2 regions of the Microbacterium oleivorans genome follow, and region 2 is predicted to be linked to the other one. Evidence: predicted binding sites of a transcription regulator. Region 2 holds the regulator's gene; the other holds the start of a gene.
What was found. Region 2 encodes HspR, which represses chaperone genes until heat shock. Its sites were predicted from a motif close to AAGTTGAGTCNNNNNGACTCAACTT; they were not measured.
Positions count from the first base shown of each region.

Region 1 (3,405 bases), 1.1 Mb from region 2:
CGTTGCAGAACCTGGCGGAGCGGATGCACCCGCGGTCGTTCAGCGAGCGTCACCGGGAGGCCGCGGCCGGGCGGTGCGTGCGGTTGTCGCCGGGGGTGGATGGGATGGCCGACCTTTCGGCGACGGTGCCGATGGTGATCGCGGCGGGGATCTACGACCGGTTGACGCAGATGGCGCAGTCCGTGAAGGACGCCCGGGCGGATGCTGTGGCGGTGGATGCCGCGGGCGCTGGCGCGGTCGCGGTGGATGGCGCGGGCGCGGTGGACGGCGCCGGCGCCGCTTTCGGAGTAGATGCCGAACGAGATGCCGGTGCCGCTGCCCCTACCCCTGATGCCCGGACGATGGATCAGCTTCGCGCGGATGTTCTCTCGGACCTCGTCCTCGGCGGTGCACCCGTCATCGACCCGACGGTGGGCGTGGACGGGCGTGGTGCCCTCGGGGCGATCCGCGCGAAAGTGCAGGTCGTGATCACCTCAGACACCCTCACCGGAAACGACGAACACCCCGCCGAAGCGACCGGCACCGGACTCATCGACGCCGACACGGTCCGGGAACTCGCCTCACAGACGGCGACGTGGGACCGGATGTTCATCGACCCGATCACCCGCACACCGGTCGAAACCGACTCCTACCGGCCCCTCCCCGCGATGCGGCGGCTGCTGCAGACCCGCGACCAGCACTGCCGGTTCCCCGGCTGCCGCAGAGCCGCGATCCGCTGCGAAATCGACCACACCATCGACCACGCCACCGGCGGCCACACCCACATCTACAACCTCGCCCACCTCTGCCAACGACACCACTCCATGAAGCAATTCACCAGCTGGCGGGTGGAACAGGCCGGCGGCGGAGTGCTCGTGTGGACCTCACCCCACGGCAGGGTCTACCGAGAAGACATCCCCATCCCCGCCGTCTGCTTCACACCAGAACTCGCCACACCACCACCCGCACCACCCGGCCCACCCGGGCCGCCCGTCCGGGGCACCGGCGCGCCACCCGACCCGCCGCCACCCTTCTGACACGCCGCCGCCCTTCTGACGCGGCACCCGCTCATGTCCCTCCGGCGCGAGACGACCCAGAACGACGATGGCCGCAGCCCCCGTGCGGGGACTGCGGCCATCGGATATCGGCGCGGGGCCGAGGCGGTCGGGCCGAGGTCAGTTCTCGATCGGAACGACCGGAGCGGGCGCGTCGGTCGAGACCTGCACCTTCCGCGGCTTCGCCTTCTCGCTGACCGGGATGGTCACGGTCAGCACGCCGTTGTTGTACGTGGCGGCGATGCCATCGGTGTCGACGCCCTGGCCGAGGTTGAGCTGCCGCAGGAAGCTGGCCGCCTCGCGTTCGCGAGTGATCCAGGTGACGCCCTCTCCGCTGGCGAGCGTGCGCTCGGCGCGGACCGTCAGCAGCTGACCGTCCACGTCGATGTCGACCGACCCCGGGTCGATGCCCGGGAGGTCGGCGGTCATCACGTAGTGGTCGCCGTCGCGGTAGAGGTCCATGGGCATCCGGCGCGGGCCGCGGCGCGTGTCGAAAAGGCTCGAGGCAATGCGGTCGAGGTCGCGGAACGGGTCATAGGTGGCCATCGATCTTTCCCTTCTCTGAGTGTCTGTGTTGAGATCTTCCGAAGTTGAGTCGTGTCGGCTCAACTGCGTCCAGATTAGCACTCTGCCCCTGCGAGTGCCAATGGTTCTCGCAGGGCGAACGGACGCCCGATCAGCACTCCACGACGTTGACGGCGAGACCGCCCTCGCTCGTCTCCTTGTACTTGTGCGACATGTCGATGCCGGTCTGACGCATCGTCTCGACGACGGCGTCCAGCGAGACGTAATGCGTGCCGTCACCGCGCAGAGCCAACCGTGCCGCGGTCACCGCGGTCGACGCTGCGATCGCGTTCCGTTCGATGCACGGGATCTGCACCAACCCGCCCACCGGGTCGCAGGTCAGGCCGAGATGATGCTCCATCGCGATCTCGGCCGCGTTCTCGATCTGCGCGTTGTCGCCGCCCATCACCGCGGTGAGGCCGCCGGCCGCCATCGCACAAGCCGACCCCACCTCGGCCTGACAACCGCCCTCGGCGCCCGAGATCGAGGCGTTGGCCTTGAAGAGCGAGCCGAGCGCGGTCGCCGTGAGGAGGAACCGCCGAATGCCACGTCGCCTGTCGAGATCCTCCGGCGCGAGCAGCGACTCAGCGGCGAACCGCCACCAGTACATCGCGACCGCCGGCAGGATCCCCGCCGCCCCGTTCGTCGGCGCCGTCACGACCCGGCCGCCGGAGGCGTTCTCCTCGTTGACGGCGAGCGCGAAGGCACCGAGCCACTCCCCCGGCAGCTCGCGCCCGCCCGCCGACTCGGCGGCCTCGAGCTGCGCACGCATGGCGCCCGCGCGACGCCGCACCCGAAGCATCCCGGGAAGCGTCCCGTCGGCTCGGAGCCCCGCCTCGACGCACTCGGTCATCGCCGCCCAGATCGCATCGAGCCCCGCCGCGACCTCCCCCTCGGGACGCAACGCCTCCTCGTTGCGCCGGGCCAGGCCCGCGATCGAGAGCCCATCACGGTCGCACAGCTCCAGGAGCTCCGCCGCGCTGGTGAAGCGGTAGGGCCATCGCGTCGGCTCACGGCCGCCCTCATCGTCTCCGTCGCGGCGGATGAAGCCGCCGCCCACCGAGTAGAAGGTCTCGGCCGAGACGACGGCGCCCGCGGCATCCCACGCCGTCATCCTCATCGCGTTCGGATGCTGCGGCAGCCGCGTGCGAGGTTCGAACACCACGTCACCGCGAGAGAAGGCGACGGGGTGCGTCCCGTCCAGCAACAGCGCCGCACCGTCGAGCCACCCCGACCACGCTCCGCGCACGTTGCCGGGGGGCACCGTCTCGGGTGCGTACCCCTGCCATCCCGCGACGACGGCGTCAGGGGTGCCATGACCGATGCCGGTCGCCCCGAGAGAGCCGTACAGCACGCAGCCGACCCGCGCCACCGACGGCAGCACCCGCGCCTCCCGCAGCCGCTCGACGAAAACCCGGGCCGCGCGAAGCGGTCCGACCGTGTGGGAGCTCGAGGGTCCTACGCCGACGGAGAACAGCTCGAACGCCGAAACGTATGCGCTCACGGTCTCAGGCTACGTCAGCACCTGCCGCACCGGGCCTGCCGCGTCAAGGGCCTGTGGTCGGCGGGCACGCACGCATACATTCGCCCACGATGAACACCGCTCCCCACCCCCGCGTCGCCTCGCTCGCCGCCGCGGCCCGAACCGCCGGGGGCGAGGCGTTCGCCGTGTCGCGCCTGCTGCTGGCCGGCAAGGCCGCACTGGCCGCGGCGATCGCGTGGTACCTGGCCCCGCTGGTCCCCTTCGCACACGACGGGTACTCCTACTACGCGCCCCTCGGCGTGCTGGTGAGCATGTATCCGACCA
Region 1 is NZ_CP058316.1:2,593,779-2,597,183, reverse strand. Features, by position in the region: gene HW566_RS12300 (HNH endonuclease signature motif containing protein) at 1-1,016, shown strand, start outside; gene HW566_RS12295 (Hsp20/alpha crystallin family protein) at 1,155-1,580, opposite strand; gene HW566_RS12290 (L-serine ammonia-lyase) at 1,711-3,102, opposite strand; gene HW566_RS12285 (FUSC family protein) at 3,192-3,405, shown strand, end outside.
Region 1: HW566_RS12295 (Hsp20/alpha crystallin family protein) is a predicted target of HspR. The motif match lies at 1,622-1,646, and genes of this name have one in related genera.

Region 2 (3,405 bases):
GTGCGGCGCAGTCCGACGAGGCCGCCGTCGCCGAGGCGCCGGCCGACGAGCACGACCTCGTGCTCGACCTGAAGCGGGTGCAGGCCGAGTACGCCAACTACCGGCGGCGCACCGAGGAGCAGCGCGAGGTCGAGATCGAGCGCGCCAAGGGCTCGGTAGCCAAGGGGCTGCTTCCCGTGCTCGACGACCTAGACCGCGCCGACAAGCACGGCGACCTCACCGAAGGCTCGCCCCTCGCGGCGATCGCCGACAAGCTGCGCGCCGTCGTCTCGCGCCTGGGCGTCGAGACCTACGGCGCCGCGGGCGACGCGTTCGACCCGCAGCAGCACGAGGCGATCTTCCAGGCGCCCACCCCGGGCACGGCCGAGCCGACGATCCTCGAGGTCGTCGAGGTCGGCTATCGCCTCGGGAGCATCGAGCTGCGTCCGGCGAAGGTCGTCGTCGCCGTGCCGGCCGAATAGGAGGCAGCCATGGCCAGTCAGGACTGGTTCGACAAGGACTTCTACCAGGTGCTGGGCGTCACGAAGGACGTCTCCGACAGCGACCTGAAGAAGACCTACCGGAAGCTGGCGCGCACGTACCACCCCGACTCGACGCAGGGTGACCCTGTCGCCGAATCGAAGTTCAAGGAGATCAGCGAGGCGTACTCCGTGCTCTCCGACAAGGAGCAGCGCGCCGAGTACGACCAGATCCGGGCGATGGGAGCGGGCAACGCCCGCTTCACCGCGGGTGGCCAGGGCGCCGGCGGCTTCGAGGACGTGTTCAGCGCGTTCAACCAGGGAGCCCGTGGCGGCGCCGGTGCCCGCGGCGCCGACTTCGACGACATCTTCGCGATGTTCAACCAGCAGAGCGGTCGCTCGGGACGCTTCGGAACGGGCGGCTTCGGTCGCTCGACCGGGGGGTTCCAGGGCTTCGGCGGCCCGCAGCGCGGGGCAGATGTGACCGCGCGCACGACGCTCGACTTCGCCACCGCCGTGCGCGGCGACACCGTCACGCTGCAGGGCGAGGACGGCAAGCCATTCAAGGTCAAGGTGCCGGCGGGCGTGGCGGACGGTCAGAAGATCCGGCTGCGCGGCCGCGGGCGTCCCTCGCCCGACGGTGGCGAATCGGGCGACATCGTGGTCTCGGTGACGGTTCGTCCGCACCCGGTGTTCACCCGCGAGGGGCTCAACCTGCGCGTCGTGGTTCCGATCACGTTCACCGAGGCGGCCCTCGGCGCGACGATCGAGGTGCCCACCCTGGGTGGCGACCCCGTCAAGCTGCGCGTCGCCCCCGGCACCCCGTCGGGCCGGGTGCTCCGCGTCAAGGGGCGAGGCGTCAGCACCGCCAAGGGCACCGGCGACCTGCTCGCCGAGGTCCAGGTCGCCGTCCCCGCACACCTCGACGAAGACGCCCGGGCCGCGCTCGAGCGCTTCGCCGAGCTCGAGCCCAAGGAGAACCCCCGCGCCGACCTCATGGGCAAGGCGCGAAGCTGACCCCCCACCGGCCGGCAGGCGGCATCCGGTCCACGGAGCCCCGCCCGCCGGCCGGCAGGATCGACCCACCCGGAGGTGAGCCCAGATGTCCGACGACGACGACATCGACGAGGAGGCGCCGATCTTCGCGATCGCCGCTGCCGCCGAACTCGCCGGCATGCACGCGCAGACCCTGCGCCAGTACGACCGGCTCGGGCTCGTGGTCCCCGGCCGCACGCAGGGCGGTTCGCGACGGTATTCGCTGCGACACATCCGACAGCTGCGCGAAGTCGCTCGGATGTCTGCCGACGGCATCAGCCTGCCGGCCATCACCCGCATCCTCGAGCTCGAGAACGAGGTCGCGTCGCTGCGGCGCGAGGTGCGCGAGCTCGATCAGCGGTTGCGGGACGAGCGGCAGCAGCGCCCCGGAGCGCGGGTCTTCGCGGCGGGGGCGACCGGCGCGGTCGTCACGCTGCGACACGGCGCCCGCGTCCGCCGCGCCACCGAGATCGTGCTCTACACCCGTCCCCCCACTGCCTGACCCCGCGCTGCGGGGCGCGCGTGAGCGACGTGTGCTCCGGATCAGGCCGGCGGGAGGCGGAGCGTGGTGGCCGCCTCGCCGACGGTGAGGTCATCGACGATGCGGAGCGACCGGGCGAGGTGATCGAGCTCGTCGAGCACGGTGCCCACACGTTCGCGGTCGCTGCAGACGGCCGAGAGGGTCACGATGTGGCTGCCGGTGTCCCACGTGTACGAGACGAAGGGCGGAGTGCGCGGGTCGGGCGGCAGCGTCATCACGAGCTTCTCGCCCATGCCCAGGTACGGCGAACGGAAGTCCTCGGTGTCGTCGTACTCCATCGGCATCATCGCCCGCGCGGTGCGCAGCTGCGCCGTCGCCTCCTGCAGCTGCGCCAGGACCACCAGCAGTTCGGGGTCGGCACGCCACATCCACGCGCGCACCCGACCGCCCGCGCGGCGCATGAGCGCCGGGACCGCCTGACTCGCCGCCCAGGCGGCGAACCGGCCGCCGGGACGGGGCGCCCCGCCCAGGGCGGAGTTCGCCTGACCCAGCAGCATCCCGATGGCGCGCTTGCGGGCGCGTCGTCCCGAGAACCCGAAGGATTCGGTCACAGCCACCCAGCGGGCGGGATCGGCATCGGCATCGAGTCGGGCCATGACCCCAGCCTAGGGATGCCGGAGGCCGGTTTCCCCAACCTCGCGGCGCCTCCAGGAACGGGATGGACCGCTCGGGTAAGCTCGGGGCCGCCGCGTCGGCGCCAGCCGGCGGCGCACCGCCGTACAGATTGGGCCTGACCCGTGACCGAATCCACGACGACCGAGGGTGTTCCCGCCGCCAGCTCGCGCGCACCCCTGACCATCGTGATGGGTGCCGACACGTTCGCGCCCGACGTCAACGGGGCCGCCCGCTTCGCCGAGCGGCTGTCGGCCGGCCTCGCCGCCCGAGGGCACGACGTCCACGTCGTCACCCCCAGCGTCAAGCACTCTCGGGCGGGCGTCTTCACCGAGAACATCGAAGGCGCCGACCTCACCGTGCACCGCCTTCCCGGATGGCGGTGGTACCCGCACGACTGGCTGCGGTTCGTGCTGCCCTGGCGGTCGAAGCACTACGCGCGGCGGGTGCTCGACTCGGTCAAGCCCGACGTGGTGCACAGCCAGTCGCACATCGTCATCGGGCGCGGACTGACCCGCGAGGCGAGGAAGCGCGGGATCCCGGTCATCGCGACCAATCACGTGATGGCCGAGAACGTCATCGACTTCACCACCCTGCCGCCGTTCCTCGACAAGATCATCATCAAGCTCTGCTGGGACGACGCCAAGCGCACGTTCGACATGTCGCGCGCGGTCACGACACCGACGCGCAAGGCCGCCGAGTTCCTGCAGGACACCATCGACATCTCGGGTGTCATCCCGATCAGCTGCGGCATCGACA
Region 2 is NZ_CP058316.1:1,527,745-1,531,149, reverse strand. Features, by position in the region: gene HW566_RS07330 (nucleotide exchange factor GrpE) at 1-461, shown strand, start outside; gene HW566_RS07325 (DnaJ C-terminal domain-containing protein) at 471-1,475, shown strand; gene HW566_RS07320 (heat shock protein transcriptional repressor HspR) at 1,561-1,995, shown strand; gene HW566_RS07315 (hypothetical protein) at 2,037-2,630, opposite strand; gene HW566_RS07310 (glycosyltransferase) at 2,838-3,405, shown strand, end outside.